Regions from separate parts of the Paenibacillus sp. BK720 genome, predicted to be linked through region 1. Evidence: riboswitches for the same ligand, from Rfam matches in the RefSeq annotation. Region 1 holds a riboswitch; the other holds the start of a gene.

Region 1 (7,901 bases):
TTATTCGTAAGCAATCGCATCTGGCGGACGCCAAGGTCTCGCAAAATTTGCGCTCCTACGCCGTAATCGCGAAGATCCATCTTTGGCTTGGCCTCTTCCTTGTCCGCCCCTTGATCGATGCGGGCGTAAGTCTTCAGCTTGTTAACAAGCCCTTGACTGTCCTGACGCATATAGAGAAGAATGCCGCTGCCTTCCTCATTGATTCGCTCAAGCGCCGATTGCAGCTGCGGACCGCATTGACAGCGATGCGAATGGAAAACATCCCCGGTCAGGCATTCCGAATGCACGCGAACCAGAACCGGCTTCTCCCCGTCTATCTTACCTTTAACGAACGCGATATGCTCTTTGCCGTCAGCCTGGTTCGAGAAGGCAATCGCCCGGAAGTGACCGAAGTCCGTCGGCATGTCGACCTCCACGATGCGGTCAACAAGCTTCTCCATGGCGTTGCGGTAAGCAATCATTCCTTGGATCGTGATCAGCTTCAGGTTATGCTTTTCCTTGAAAGCGATCAGATCGGGAAGGCGGGCCATCGTCCCGTCCTCTTTAATAATCTCGCAAATGACTGCCGCAGGCTCCGATCCGCACATTCGGGCAAGGTCGATGCCGGCTTCCGTATGACCGGCGCGGCGAATGACGCCGCCATCCTTCGCAACCAGCGGGAAGATATGCCCCGGCTTGCGGAAATCCGTTGCCTTCGTCGCCGGATCAATCAATGCTTTGACTGTCTGCGAGCGTTCATAGGCCGAGATCCCTGTCGTAGTGGACACGTGATCCACCGATACCGTAAAAGCCGTTCCGTGATAGTCCGTGTTGTGCTGAACCATCGGCGGCAGATCAAGCTGCTCGGCGCGCTCCCGCGTGATCGGGACGCACACCAGGCCGCGGGCTTCGGTTATCATGAAATTGATAACTTCGGGTGACGCGGTCTCCGCCAGGGCGATCAAGTCCCCCTCGTTCTCGCGGTCCTCGTCATCCACCACGATAATCGGCTTGCCGGCCTTCAAATCCTCCAGGGCGGCCGCCATCGAGTCAAACACATTTTCTTGCAGTTCCAGCTCTTGTCTATTCATCAATTTCCCTCCCTGCTATCCGGTTACCCTTGTATTATAAAAAACCGTTCTCGCTCAAAAAGGCTGCGCTAAGCTTAGACTCTGTATGCCCGGCAGAGCCTGATCTGCCCGCAGGCTTGTAATGCAGCAGATGATCGACGTATTTGCCGATGACGTCGCATTCGATATTGACAGAATCGCCGGCTTTCTTGTTCATCAGCGCGGTTTCCCCCAAAGTATGCGGGATGACCGATACCGAAAAGCCAGCGGCATGGGTGCCAACCACCGTTAAGCTGATCCCGTCAATCGTTATAGAGCCCTTCGGAATGACATAACGCATCATCTCGTCGTCAGACAGCCGAATGGCGAAAACAACCGCATTCGCATCCGTCTCGCGTCCGGTGATGATGCCAACTCCGTCGACATGCCCCTGCACGATGTGTCCGCCGAACCGGCCGCCGGCCATCATCGCGCGCTCCAGATTCACGTCCTGACCCGGCCGGAGCTGATGCAGATTGGACTTCCGGTAGGTCTCCGGCATGACATCCGCATCAAACGACGTGCGGTCGAAGGCGATCACGGTTAAGCATACGCCGTTAACGGAAATGCTGTCGCCGAGGGCAACCCCTTCCGTAACCTTTGATGCTTCCACCGTCAGAACCATCGCCTCGCCTTGTTTCTTAACCCGTCTTAAAGTGCCAACTTCCTCAATCAGGCCGGTAAACACGGGCACTCCCCCAATCTATTCATTACCGTATACCGGATTTCCGGATATGCAAATATCTTCTCCCGCCATCTCTACCTTCACATGGTCAAGTTCAATGGCTTGCGACATTTTCTCGAACCCGGCGAACGTAAAGGTGCCGGGGGAGTCAAAGCCGCCGATAATCTTGGTTGCCATGTAGATCATTATCTTATCGATTAATCCGGCCTCCAGCATGGCACCGTTCAGCTTGCCGCCGCCTTCCAGGAGAATCGAACCAATCTCCAGCTCGCCAAGCTTGCGCATCGCTTCAGCCAGGTCAACCTGCTTCCCGTCGCCGCAGCGGATGACTTCAACGCCGGCTTCGGTCAGCACCTTCTCGCGAGCCGGATCGGCCTTCGCGGAAGCGAGTACGATCGTGCGGGACAAGCCGTCCGTCACGACTCTAGCGTCCAGCGGCAGGCGAAGCTGACTGTCCACGATAATCCGAACCGGATGAATCGCGGGAACGGCCGCTCGGGTCGTCAGCTGAGGATCATCCGCCAGCAACGTACCGATGCCCACCATGATCGCCTCATGCTGATGGCGCAGCGTATGCACTTGTTCGCGGGCGGCCGACCCGGTAATCCAGCGGCTGTCTCCGGTATGGGAGGCGATTTTTCCATCCAGCGTGCTAGCCGTCTTCAGCGTGACGAAAGGCAGCCGGGTCGTAATGTACTTGTTGAATTTCTCGTTCATGCTCCGGGATTGCTCTTCAAGCAAACCAACCTCGACCTCGATGCCTTCCTCCCGGAGACGAGCAATCCCTCTGCCCGCAACCTGCGGATTCGGATCCGTGGTTGCCACCACGACGCGGGCGGCCTTCGCATTGATAATGCGTTCGCAGCAAGGCGGCGTTTTGCCGTAATGGCTGCACGGCTCAAGCGTGACGTACACCGTCGCCCCTTCCGCATCGTCGCCGGCCATCTGAAGCGCGTGCACCTCGGCGTGACCCGTTCCCCGTTTAAGATGGGTGCCAACGCCAATAATTCGTCCATCCTTCACGACTACGCAGCCCACAACCGGATTAATGCCGGTCTGCCCGGAGGCTTTAGCCGCGAGCTCAAGAGCAAGACTCATATAATACGAATCGTTTAAAATTTCCATAAATGCAAAAACACCCCCATTAGCCAGCTTAGCCAACGGGGGTGGGAAAAATAACCATTCCATGCCTGCAAAAAGAAACTGTTCACACGCAAACGGCATTGCGGCCCCCATAGAGAACCGCAAGCGTTTCGCGGATGAAATACAAGTCCAGTATAAAAAATATAAACAACCTATACTTTTCTTATATTTCAAACAAACCCATTCAACTTGTGAAAATAAGCACAAGAAAAATAAGCATGAACGCTTATGCGCAAACGCATCGAATGTGTCTCCTTCTCCCATCCAGACTATACTGTCGGTCCCGGAATTGCACCAGGTCCACCGTTCCTTCCCTCGCAATGCGATGAATCGCTCTTGCGCGGGACGGCCCGGGTCACGGACTGACGAGTAAGCGCCGCACGCAGGTGATTCCTGTTGTGCTAGCGCCGCTCGATCACCGCCGGTTGGGATTTTCACCCTGCCCCGAAGGTAAGCCACAAACTATAAATTTGTTAGTATCTTAACATTAAACTTCGTAAACTTCAACCTTTTGCATTTTATCGCGTCCTTTGAACGCGTCAACATGCTCCATGCCTTTAGCAACTTTGCCAAATACGGTATGTTGGCCGTCAAGATGCGGCTGTGGTTGATAGCAGATGTAGAACTGGCTTCCGCCTGTGTTGCGGCCTGCGTGTGCCATTGCGAGCGTACCGCGTTCATGCTTGTTCGGGTTGATCTCGCAATTGATGGTGTAGCCGGGACCGCCAGTGCCTGTGCCGTTAGGGCAGCCGCCTTGCGCAACGAAACCTGGAATAACGCGGTGGAATACCACGCCGTTATAGAAGCCTTCGTTTGCAAGCTTTTCGAAGTTTGCTACCGTATTTGGAGCATCTTGGTCGAACAGATCGAGAATAACCTCTGCGCCGTTCTCAAGTGTGATTTTTGCTTGTTTAGCCATGTCTAACATCTACCTTTCTATGTCCGAATAAGACTACGTTACCAAAAATCTCCCTCACTTAGCAAGCGATTTGAGAAGTCTAGCCGGAATTACGTCGTTGCCGACGATATTTTCGAGCGATTCGCGCTGCACAACGAGGTCGGATTGGCCGTCTTTCACGAAGACAACGGCAGGACGGCGGAAACGGTTGTAGTTGCTCGCCATCGAGTAGTTATAAGCGCCCGTGCAGGAGACGGCGAGCAAGTCGCCCGTTTCCGCTTTCGGCAGCTCAAGGTCGATAATAAGCTTGTCGCCGCTTTCGCATGCTTTGCCTGCGATCGTAACGGTTTCCGTAGCCGCTTCGTTCGCGCGGTTCGCCAAAATCGCTTCGTAACGCGATTGATACAGCGCCGGACGAGGGTTATCCATCATGCCGCCGTCCACCGCGATATATTTGCGTACGCCCGGAATATCTTTCATTGTGCCAACGGTGTACAGCGTTGTGCCTGCGTCGCCGACGATGCTGCGGCCCGGCTCAACCCAAATTTCGGGCAGCGGGAAGCTAGCGGCCGAGAAATTCGAAATCACCGCGTCGGTAATGGCAGCCACGTATTGGGCTACCGGAAGCGGAGTGTCGCCTTCCACATAACGGATGCCGAAGCCGCCGCCAAGGTTAATGACCTTGAAGGTAAGCCCAAGCTCGTCGCGGATTTGAACGGCGAAAGCCACAACTTTATCCACTGCCATGCGGAAGCCGTCAACTTCGAAAATTTGGGAGCCAATATGGGAATGCACGCCCAAAATTTCGAGATTCGAGAGCTCGAGCGCTTCACGGATGGCCTGCTTCGCGGCACCGTTGCCAAGGTCAAAGCCAAACTTCGAGTCTTCCTGGCCGGTCGAAATATATTCATGCGTATGAGCTTCCACGCCCGGCGTAATCCGGAACAGAATTTTAACTTTTTTGCCCTTGTTTGCGGCTAGCGCATTTAACAGGTACAGCTCGACAAAGTTGTCTACGACGAAGCATCCGATATTGGCATCAAGCGCCATGTTGATTTCGTCCGGCGTTTTGTTGTTGCCGTGGAAATGGATGCGGGCTGCCGGAAATCCTGCCTGCAAAGCCGTATACAGCTCCCCGTCGGACACAACGTCGAGCGACAAGCCCTCTTGATCGGCAATCGCGCACATGGCCATAACCGAGAATGCTTTGCTTGCGTAGGCAACCTGGAATTTCAGGCCGGATTCCTTAAATGCGGATACGTATTCATTTGCCCGTTGACGAATAAGCGTCTCGTCGACGATGTAGAGCGGCGTGCCGTATTCCTTCGCCAGATCCGTTACATCAACTCCGCCAATCTCCAAATGTCCTCGGGCATTAATTTTGCTTGTGCCATGTAAGTACACGAATGATGTTCCCCCTCAGATATCTACTACAGGACGTAATAGAAGTTGATTGCGATTTGTACCAATAGCCACAGTATATCGCAATCTAACCTTGAGAGAAATGGATAAATTCACATTTGATTTGTATTTCTTGGCCTCTAATCGGTACGCGGCATTTTGTCGCTTTGCTGCGGGCGGAGAAGGTTGGGACGAGTCCGGTTTTTGAGCACCGGCTTCCTTACGATGATGTTCCACATCGCTCTGTAATCAAACGGAATAAACGGCCACATATACGGACGGTTGAACGAACGCTGCATGCACAGCATCATCAGAATCGCGGTTGTTGCGATAATAAACCCCGGAGCGTTAAACAGGGTGACAGCAATGATCAGCACAAGCCTGACAATCCGGTTGGCAAGCCCAAGCTCATAGCTTGGCGTAGCGAACATCCCCACGGCGGCAATAGCCATGTAGAGAATAACTTCATTGATGAACAGCCCGGTTTTGACCGCTATATCGCCAACCATGATGGCCGCAACGAGGGAGACGGCGGTTGCCAGCGTTGACGGCGTATGCACCGAAGCGAGCCTCATGAGATCAACGCCGACCTCCACGATCAGAAACTGCACGATCAGCGGTAGCTTGCCGACTTTTTCCGGCCCCAGGAAGGCTAGAGCCTGAGGCTTCAGCTCGGGATGAACCACGAACAGGAGCCATAAAGGCAGCAGGAACAACGAGGAGAAAATCCCGAGAAAACGAACCCACCGCAGGTAGGTTCCGATAAACGGAGTCTGCCGGTTCTCCTCCGCGTGCTGGATTAGATCAAAAAAGGTAGTCGGCAATATCATGGCGCTTGGCGAAGTGTCCACAAACACGACCACGGAGCCTTCCAGCAGATGGGCGGCGACTACATCGGGACGTTCCGAGTATCTCACAAGCGGAAAGGGATTCCAACCCCTTTGCACGGTCGCTTCTTCCAACTGCTTATCCGCTAGCGGCAGCCCGTCTATATGCACGAGTTCGATTTTGTCCTTGATCGATTTGACCAGCTCCGGATCGGCCAGATCATTGATATAGGCAATGCAAATATCGGATTGCGTGCGTTCCCCAACCCTGACAAGCTCATAACGGAGCTGCGGATCGCGGAGGCGTCTGCGGACAAGCGAGACGTTCATCATCATGGTTTCCACAAAGCCGTCGCGGCTGCCGCGCACAACGCGTTCAAGCGTCGGTTCCTCCGGATTGCGCGCCGGGAAAGCCTTCGCATCGATAATGATCGCATGCGGTTCTTTGTCAATAAACATCGCTGTGGCGCCTGATAAGACGAAGGTCAGCATCTCATTCCATTTATCCTTCTTTTCCACCTGCGCGGCAGGCACATACAAATGAAGGAAATTATGAAAGGCGTCGCCCGAAACGTCGTCTGGCTGCAAATATGTGAGCCGTTTGAGAACTTCGGTCAGGATTGTATCCTTGGCGAGGCCATTCATGTAGAAAAAAGCGACGCGCCTTTCCCCAAACGTCATTTCGCGCACCACGATATCGAAGCTTACCTTATACCCCACTTCGTTCTCCAGCCGCTCGAAAACCTCGTCCAGACTGGCAGGAATCGCATCATCCTTGCCGTCGGCTTTCTCATGTCCCGCGAGAGTCTGGCCATGCTTGACCGTGCGACCCGTTAATTCAAAAGGAGGAGTCGGGATTGCCATTCCCTGCTCCTCTTTTTTTTGCGCTTCCGGTATGTACATAAACGGGGGCTTCCCGTTATTTTGTTCCCGGTCCTTCTCCCGATCCGTCATCGTCATCGTCCTTTCGTGTCTGTTTTACTTGCTACCACTGGAAATACAGCCAATCGAACAAAGAGCCCAGTGTTTTGCCAAGCACCATTGCCATTACAAGACCCACCAGATAATCGGACAGATTCATTCGCTTCGCAAGAATCGGCAGCACGTTCATAACCTCCGTCAAAGCTCCTGCCAGCATGCCGACGAACATACCGGTCATCAGACCGGAAACGGTCAGAATAAAAGCCTTCGGCAGCGTCAATCGCCAATCCATGAAATCGGCAAAGGTCCAATACATTGAACCGCAAATGACAGCCGTCTCGAACCATATGGACACGCGATAGGCGTAAGCGATCTGGGCGAGCCTAGGGATCAGATCGAGAATGATCAGAAACGCGACAAGTCCGCTGCCGACGGCAAGACCTCCTGAGAGTCCGAGCAGCATCACGAACAAGTGCATCAGCCAATCACCCATCGTCATCGCCCCGCTCTCCGTGCTGCCGGTTTTTTTTGCGCATTTCGTCCGCAATAACGTAGGCATTTACATTTTCCTGATACGTATACAGCTCCACCTCGAGAGGGTTGGGCTCTTCGTTGAAACGCTTCTTGAAGAGATGGTTAAAGAACAGAATCATGCCTAGGCCGATTCCGATCGAATACGGGATCTGGAACCATAAAGGATGATCGGTCCGCTTGCCGGTCAGGAGCTCGACAATCCGGATATGAACCTCCTTCATGCTGACATCCGTGTGGAAATTCATAATCGCAAGTCCCGCTCCGAAAAAGAGCAAAAGCCATGCGAACACAAGCACAACAATACGCGGCTTCTGGGGTTTGGGGGATATCATGATAAGTACCTGCGGATCGCCGTAGGCTTCCACGGACAGTCCCGGCGCCGCCTCCCTCACAACCCGCACGAT
Region 2 (7,901 bases), 340 kb from region 1:
CGTAACCGGCATTGTGATCATCAGCGCCATGACGGGCTACCGGCTTGTACGCAAGCCAACCGTGTTCAACAAAATCCTGTTCACGGCGTTTATCTCGGCCATGATCATTCCGTTCCAGTCGGTCATGCTGCAGCTGGTACGCGTAACAAGCTTCCTGGAGCTCCGGGCCAACATGTTCGGGATTGTCATCTGTTATCTCGGCTTTGGCTTATCGCTTTCGGTCTTCCTGTTCCACGGCTTTATCAAAAGCGTCCCGCTTGAGATTGAAGAAGCGGCTGTCGTTGACGGATGCTCGCCATACGGCGTATTTTGGCGGATCGTGTTCCCGCTGCTGCGTCCGATTATGGTAACTGTCATCATTTTGAACGGCCTTTGGATCTGGAACGACTACCTGCTGCCGGTGCTGATTATCGGTTCGAATAAAGATCTGACGACCATCCCGCTTGCGATTACCCGCTTCTTTGGGCAATATACGAAGCAATGGGATCTGGCTCTCGCCGGTTTGACCATGGGCATTACGCCTATCATTATCATGTTCCTTATGCTGCAAAAGCATATTATCGAGGGGATCTCTTCGGGATCTCTCAAAGGGTGAGAAAACCTCTATCGAGGCTTCTCTATGTTTCGAGTTCTCCGAAACGTATAAATTCTATTGTGGTAATATCAATATTTTGCACTTTTCATGACAAAAACGTCTGTGTTTCTTGGCTTTAAGCTTCCATATAATCAAACTTGTAAAGAGAAACAACCTTTTGACAAAAATGGGGAGGTTAACAAAATGAAAAGGCTTTCTATTTTTCTCGCCGCGGCGATCCTGACTTTGACAGCAGCCGGCTGTGGCAACAACGGCAACAACGGCAATAATTCGGGCTCCGAAGCAAGCAATAAGCCTGCCGAATCCGCCAATGCGACAACGGAGGCTTCCACGGCTCCAAAGAAAGACGTAAAAATCAAAGTATTTCAGTTCAAAGTGGAAATTGCCGACGCGCTTAACCGCATGGCTGAAGAATATGAGAAAGAGACCGGCGTTAAAGTCGAAGTCGAAACGCATGGCGGCGGCGAAGACTACAATGCCCTGCTCAAGGCTGAAATCGCTTCCGGCTCCGAGCCGGAGATCTTTAACTCCGAAGGCTACGCGGCGCTTGAAGCTTACTATGACCGCGCGACGGACTTGTCCGGCGAGCCGTGGGCGAAAGACGTTATTCCGGCAGCGGCCGGTCCTGCCCAAGTGGACGGCAAGCTGCTCGGCATGCCGATGAACATCGAAGGCTACGGCATTTTCTACAACAAGGATTTGTTCGAGAAAGCCGGCATCACTACTCTTCCCAAGACGTTGACCGAGCTTGAAGATGCAGCGAAAAAGCTGCAAGCGGCCGGCATCACGCCATTCTCGACAACAAACGAATGGTGGTCGATCGGTCACCACACGATCAACGTTGGTCTCGCCGAGCAGCCGGATCCAATCGCCTTCATTAACGGAACAAAAGACGGCAGCGCAAACTTCAAAGACAACGATGTCTTCAAGAAATGGATTAATTACGTTGACGTGGTCTTCAAATACAGCCAAAAAGACAAGCTGACAACGGACTATGCGACGCAAGTGGCTAACTTCGCATCCGGCAAGGCAGCGATGATTCAACAAGGTAACTGGATCCAAGGCGACGTGGACAAAGTAGCGAAGCTGAACGTCGGCCTGCTCCCTATTCCGATTGACGACAGCGGCAACGCGCATATCTACACGGGTCCTGCTAACTTCTGGATCGTAAACAGCAAATCCAAAAACGCCGAAGAAGCGAAAAAGTTCCTGAACTGGATGGTTACTTCGGACACGGGCAAATCGTACCTGACAAAAGAATTCAAATTTATCCCTGCTCTGACCTCCATCAAGCCTACGGCGGATGAAATCGGTCAAATGGGCGTTGCCGTATCCGAGCAAGCAGCAACGGCCGGCGGCTGGCATTGGGGCCGTTACCCGGACGGCGTACCGCAAGGCTGGGGCGCTGCCATGCAGGAGTACCAAGGCGGATCGATTGACAAGGACCAGCTCCTCGACAAGCTGGAAAAAGCAATCCAGGATATCGTAGCGAAATAAACGGCAAACCGTGGTCTTGAGAGGTCCAAAGCGGACTTTTCAAGACCGCTTTTCTTTTTTGGGCCTATCGCAATTTTGAATTTGCCTCGGGAAAAGCTATAATGGGACTATCTGTACAATGAACGTAAGGAGACAAGCGGATGCAAAATGTAAAAATCTTTTCCGGCTCCTCGAACCGCCCGCTGGCGGAAGAGCTATGCCGAAAACTTGACGTTCCTCTAGGAGACATTGAGATCTCCAGGCTGGCAAGCGGAGAAATCAGCCTTCGTTACATAGAGTCGATTCGCTCGGCCCATGTTTATATCGTTCAATCCCTGTCTCATCCGGTGAATGAGCATCTCGTTGAACTTATGATTATGATTGATGCGGCCAAACGGGCTTCCGCAAAAACCATCAATATCATTATGCCTTATTACGGTTATGCCCGTCAGGAACGGAAATCCGCTCCGCGCGAGCCGATTTCCGCCAAGCTGGTTGCCGATGTCCTGACAACCGTTGGCGCCGACCGTCTCATTACGGTTGACCTGCATGCCGATCCGATCCAGGGCTTCTTTGAAATTCCGGTCGATCATATTACCGCCCTTGATCTGATCACGGATTATTTGAAGAGCAAAAACATCAAAAACCCCGTCGTTGTCTCGCCGGATGCCGGACGCGCAACAACGGCGGAGAAGCTGGCCAACTACATGGATTGTCCGTTCGCGATTATGATCAAGAACCGTCCAGCCCACAACACGTCGAAAATTACGCATATTATCGGGGAAGTCGAAGGCATGACGCCGATTATCATCGAGGATTTGATCGATACGGGCGGCACTATTATCAAGGTTGTGGAAGCCTTGAACAAGCGCGGCGCCAACGACGCCTTTATTTGCGCCACGCACGGCCTGTTCTCGGAAAATGCGCTCGAGAAGCTGACGCATCCTTTCATTAAAGAGGTCGTTATTACGGATACGATCGCGATTGACCCGAACCATTCGGACAAGTTTATCGTTCTGCCGATGGCGGATCTGCTGGCGAATGCTTTGCGGATCATTAATAATGGCGGATCGATAAACCGGTTGTTTAAGACGAAGCAGATGTGATTTAGTAGGAGCATGCTACAGGAAAACATCTTCTTCCGGTTGCTGTTGGTCTCGTGGGATTCCGAATGAAATTTATTAAGGTATTCCCACGAGACCAAAGGCAAGCGCTGCGCTCCTCCAGAAGATATTTCCCTTCCGCACTACTAAAATCACAAATGCTTCTTCTCACACCTGTTTATCGGGTGTGGGAGTGGGAAGTGGGAATATAGCAATAGCCCCGGAAATTAATCCGGGGCTTTTTGTTGCCTGAACCGGCTTACTTGGCACGGTAGAGGCCGTATTTCTTAAGGCTTTCGCGGATGGGTTTGGTGTCCTCGGTCAAGCCGCCCCCGCTGCCGTTCAGAGCGAGATCCACCTGCCAGGCGGTCAAGTCGGCGACGTTCATGGTCTCCATTTCCTCGAGGCTGAAGAAGCCTGCGCCGTCTACTTCCACGCCGTCCGGGCGAGGCTCCCCGTCTATGTACTCCATCTCGAAGGTAATGTAGACGTCATGCACCGAATGCGGCCGGTCGCGTATGCCGATAATTTTGGACACGATCGCGCGGACGCCCGTTTCTTCCCATACCTCGCGGGCAACCGAGCCTCTAATCTGCTCGAACTGTTCAATATAACCGCCCGGCGTTGTCCAATAGCCTTTCCCCGGCTCGTGGGCGCGGCGAACCAGAAGCACCTTGTTCTCTTTAACGACGCATGCTCCTACTCCGATGCTGTAGTTTCCCCAATGAACGAAGCTGCAGCTTGGGCAAGCCTTGCGGTCCTCCCCGCCAATCTCTCTAACTTCCAGCTTATCTCCGCAAGCCATACAAAAATTAATATTTTCCATCTGGATTTTCCCCCTCCGGCTTAATGGCAAACAATATAGAACTCATTATACCTTAGCGCAATGGACAATAGCCCTTATTTTTTATGTGAAACTAATGTACTTTTCAGCTTTGTTTAATCTTGGGAGAACATAATGACCATACTCCCTATTTGATATAGCTTGTCTCTTGGGCCCGTATCCCGAATGCGGGCCGCTTTTTTTTATTCTAAAACAAAAAGGACCGGTTTACAGAACCAGTCCTTTTATTTATTATTCGAATGGATAACGCAGTCCCCATTGACCGCGGATTTCGTCCATCGTCCGCATCAGCTGCAGGGTTTCGTCCAAAGGTACAACCTCGCTCTCAACCTTGCCTTCACGAAGATATTGTCCGGCTGCTTCGGCCTCGTATACATAACCAAGCGTCGTGCGGTCATCCGAGAACGTTTCTTCCGTACCGTCCGCGGCAACAAGCGTTGCGGATTTGGCATTAAAGAAGGAAGGAATTTTAATGGAGCCCTCCGTCCCCATTATGTAAGCATCGCTGCCCGAGCAAAGACGGATCGCCGAGCTCAGCATGGCGGTTCCGCCGCCTTCATAGGATAGCAGAATGCTGTTTTCCTCGTCTACGCCAGTTTCGCCGAGATGAGCGGTGCTTAGAATCTGCTTCGGCTTTGCGCCAAATAACATGGAAGCGAAGGATAGCGGGTAAATGCCGACATCCAGCAGCGCGCCGCCTGCCAGGGCCGGATTAAACAAGCGTCCTTCCGGATTAACGCCTGTACGGAAGCCAAAGTCCGCCTTCAGCAGCCGGACCTCGCCGATACGTCCCTCGGCGATCCATTCACGGACCTTGCGGATGACCGGCAGAAACCGCGTCCACATCGCTTCCATCAAGAAAATGCGGTTATCTCTTGCGTATTGCACGACTTCCTCTGCTTCTTTTACATTGACCGTAAACGGCTTCTCGCATAATACCGCTTTGCCTGCGCGCAGACATTTCAGAACATGCTCCTTATGGGACGGATGAGGAGTCGCGACATAAATAATGTCGATCTCGGCGTCGTTCACCAGCTCCTCATAACTTCCGTACGCGCGTTTGCCGCCGAATTTGCCGGCGAACTCTTCCGCTTTCGCCAGCGAGCGGGAGCCTACCGCGCGAAGCTCCGCATCCCGGGCAAAAGCCAAATCGCGTGCGAATTGGGAGGCAATCCAGCCGGCGCCAAGAATGCCCCATTTGATCGTTCTATTCTCCATTGTTTCCTACACCTCCAACCGCAGTATATCAGCAATCGCCCAGATGTGAAAGCGGTTAAAGGAGAAATATCCACGCTTAATTCTGCTGCCTGGAAATGAAAAATAACGTAAACCAGATAAACACAAAGCCTGCGATCTGGGCGCTAGTGATCACTTGGCCGAATACCGTCCAATTCAGGAGAACGCCTACCATCGGGAAGCTTAGCTCGGCGATTGTCGCGTAAGAAGCCTTGATCTTACTTAGACCTTTATAGTAGACAAGCAAGCTGACCAACCCCGGAAGCAAGGCCTGAAGAAGCAGATTAACGATAACGGCTACCAGGTCCGTCCCTTCCGCCAGCTTCCATGCCGCTCCTTCCGACCAGGTAATTACAAGCAGCAGCGGCAAAGCCAGCATAAATCGCAGGGATGTAACCGTCTCGTACTTCATGCTCCCGAGCAGATAACGTCCCATAACCGTCGATCCGCCCCATAGAGCAGCCGCGCCCAGCGACAACAGGCTGCCAACCTGGACAAATTCATTGACATGGCCAAAAGGAAGCGTAAAGCCAAACGTCAGCAAATAGGTTCCGACAATGGCAAGAACGAGTAAAGGTCCGATTTTTTTGGGCAGAAGCTCCTTCAATAAGATTCTTGCCATTACAATGGCGAAGAGCGGCTGCAGCTTCTGCAGCAGCAGAACCGCATTGGGATTGCCGTGAACCAGACCTTGCGTGAAAAGAATCGTGGCAAGCGCCGAGCCGCCCCACGAGACAAACAGCAATGCGCCAAGCTGGCGGAGACGAACGCCGCGTAGATCCGCACGGAACTTCCATAACACGGGAGCTGCGGCAATGAACAAAATGATATGCTCCAGCAGAACGATCTGGGTAGAGGTTAAGGTTTTCAGTAAGATAATGCGGAATACCGGATCCACGCCCCATAGCGCTGCTCCAAGGACAACCAGCCAAAACTCCGGCCGAACGGGAGATTTGGTGCGGATAAGTGGTGATGCGGTAACATTGCTCATAATAAGTACCCTTTCTGAATACAGGACGGAGCAAGCGTTACGGCTGCGCCTTCAGCCGGAAGGTCAGCAGTCGGTTTCGCTCAAATAAAAAGCCCCGATCCGCTTGGTTATACGCGAATCGGGGCCAACTCAAATAAACATGCATATCGGCGGTTTTCCGCCTTCTGCAGGCTTACTTCAGCGATCTTCTATCATCCGGACTATACCGTCGGCCTTGGAGTCGCACCAAGTCAGTCCCCTTGCTGTTTGTCAGCTCAGGGAGTCGCGGGCTTTGTTATCCTGCCAGGCAGGGATTAACGATTACCGCCGGTCAGGAGTTTCACCCTGCCCCGAAGATCCTTATTCCATTAAATTTTTAAAATGATTGGATTGAGTATAACGCTGTTTTTCCGAGTTGTCTAGTGTGAATAGTCAACTTTTAACAATCTTGGATTAGACCTTTACTTGCAGGGCTTCCCGGACAATCGGCGCAACTTCCTTAGCAAGCAATCGGATGGATGACTCCACCTGTGCGGCAGGCATGCCTCCAATGTCCATCTGGGCCATAAAGCGGGAATGGCCAAACAGCCTGTGCTGTTCGATAATCTTCCGCGCGATCAGCTCCGGACTTCCAATCGCAAGCGAACCCGCAAGCTTCTCGAAATCCCCCCGCGAGAGCGGAGTTCCGTTCTCCTTGCCGCCCATGAACTGGGAATAGTATGCCGAATAGCCGGCATAAAATTCGTCCAGCGCCTGCTCGGTTGTCTTTGCAACATAGCAGTGGCCGGTAATCGCTACCCTCAGCTCTTCACTCCGATAGCCTGCTGCGATGCCCGCTGCCTTGTAACAATCTACAAGATGCTTGTATTTCGACGGTTCTCCGCCAAGCATCGCTAGTGCCATGCCCGCCCCATGCCGACCGGCCAGAGACGCGCTTTCCGCCGTGCTGCCTACGCCAACCCAGACCGGGATCGCAGACTGCGCCGGACGCGGTGCGATTTCAGCATTCTCCAAAGGACTGCGAAGACGGCCGCTCCATGTAATCCGTTCCGATAAATTGAGCTGCCTCATTAATTCAAGCTTCTCAGCGAACAATTCTTTATAGTCATCCAGCTCAAAGCCGAAGAGCGGGAAAGATTCGATATATGCGCCGCGGCCGGCGATAATCTCCGCGCGCCCGTCCGAGATGAGATCAAGCGTCGCAAAGTCTTCGAATACCCGTACCGGGTCCGCCGTCCCAAGTACCGTAGTTGCGCTTGTAAGACGAATGCGCGAGGTCGCCTGCGCGATTGCGGCAAGCAAAACCGGCGGCGAGGATAAAGCAAAGTCCAGACGGTGATGCTCGCCAACTCCGAATACGTCAATGCCCGCCTCATCCGCAACTTTGGCTGCCCGGATAATTTCCTTCATTCGTTCTCCCGCGTTTTTGAGCCCGCCCGTACGGGGATCCACCGCAAGATCGCCTAATGTGTAAATGCCGAATTCAAAATGACCGTCATACCCTGATGATCCCATCCATATGTCCTCCTCAGCAATGCCACCGTGATCCGATAGTCTAATGATTGACATTGCTTCCATTCCTATTCATGTACGTAAAGTAAGTAATATACGTATAGTAAGTGAAGTATCTAGTAAGTAATTGTGCCTAATTATATAGCAAACGTCAAGCTTGCTTGC

The links. Region 1 has a riboswitch for FMN ahead of ribD (bifunctional diaminohydroxyphosphoribosylaminopyrimidine deaminase/5-amino-6-(5-phosphoribosylamino)uracil reductase RibD). Riboswitches for the same ligand answer to the same signal wherever they lie in the genome.
Region 2: another riboswitch for FMN. It lies ahead of FHT67_RS03565 (DMT family transporter); the one in region 1 lies ahead of ribD (bifunctional diaminohydroxyphosphoribosylaminopyrimidine deaminase/5-amino-6-(5-phosphoribosylamino)uracil reductase RibD).

The regions. Positions count from the first base shown of each region.
Region 1 is NZ_JAASRQ010000001.1:1,184,171-1,192,071, reverse strand. It holds gene ribB (3,4-dihydroxy-2-butanone-4-phosphate synthase) at 1-1,070, opposite strand, end outside; gene ribE (riboflavin synthase) at 1,105-1,776, opposite strand; gene ribD (bifunctional diaminohydroxyphosphoribosylaminopyrimidine deaminase/5-amino-6-(5-phosphoribosylamino)uracil reductase RibD) at 1,792-2,898, opposite strand; FMN riboswitch at 3,165-3,372, opposite strand; gene FHT67_RS05260 (peptidylprolyl isomerase) at 3,404-3,835, opposite strand; gene lysA (diaminopimelate decarboxylase) at 3,890-5,218, opposite strand; gene FHT67_RS05250 (spore germination protein) at 5,356-6,996, opposite strand; gene FHT67_RS05245 (stage V sporulation protein AB) at 7,028-7,462, opposite strand; gene FHT67_RS05240 (stage V sporulation protein AA) at 7,449-7,901, opposite strand, start outside.
Region 2 is NZ_JAASRQ010000001.1:842,370-850,270, reverse strand. It holds gene FHT67_RS03590 (carbohydrate ABC transporter permease) at 1-595, shown strand, start outside; gene FHT67_RS03585 (ABC transporter substrate-binding protein) at 779-2,092, shown strand; gene FHT67_RS03580 (ribose-phosphate diphosphokinase) at 2,233-3,177, shown strand; gene FHT67_RS03575 (NUDIX domain-containing protein) at 3,434-4,000, opposite strand; gene FHT67_RS03570 (Gfo/Idh/MocA family protein) at 4,250-5,236, opposite strand; gene FHT67_RS03565 (DMT family transporter) at 5,313-6,245, opposite strand; FMN riboswitch at 6,425-6,586, opposite strand; gene FHT67_RS03560 (LLM class flavin-dependent oxidoreductase) at 6,678-7,739, opposite strand.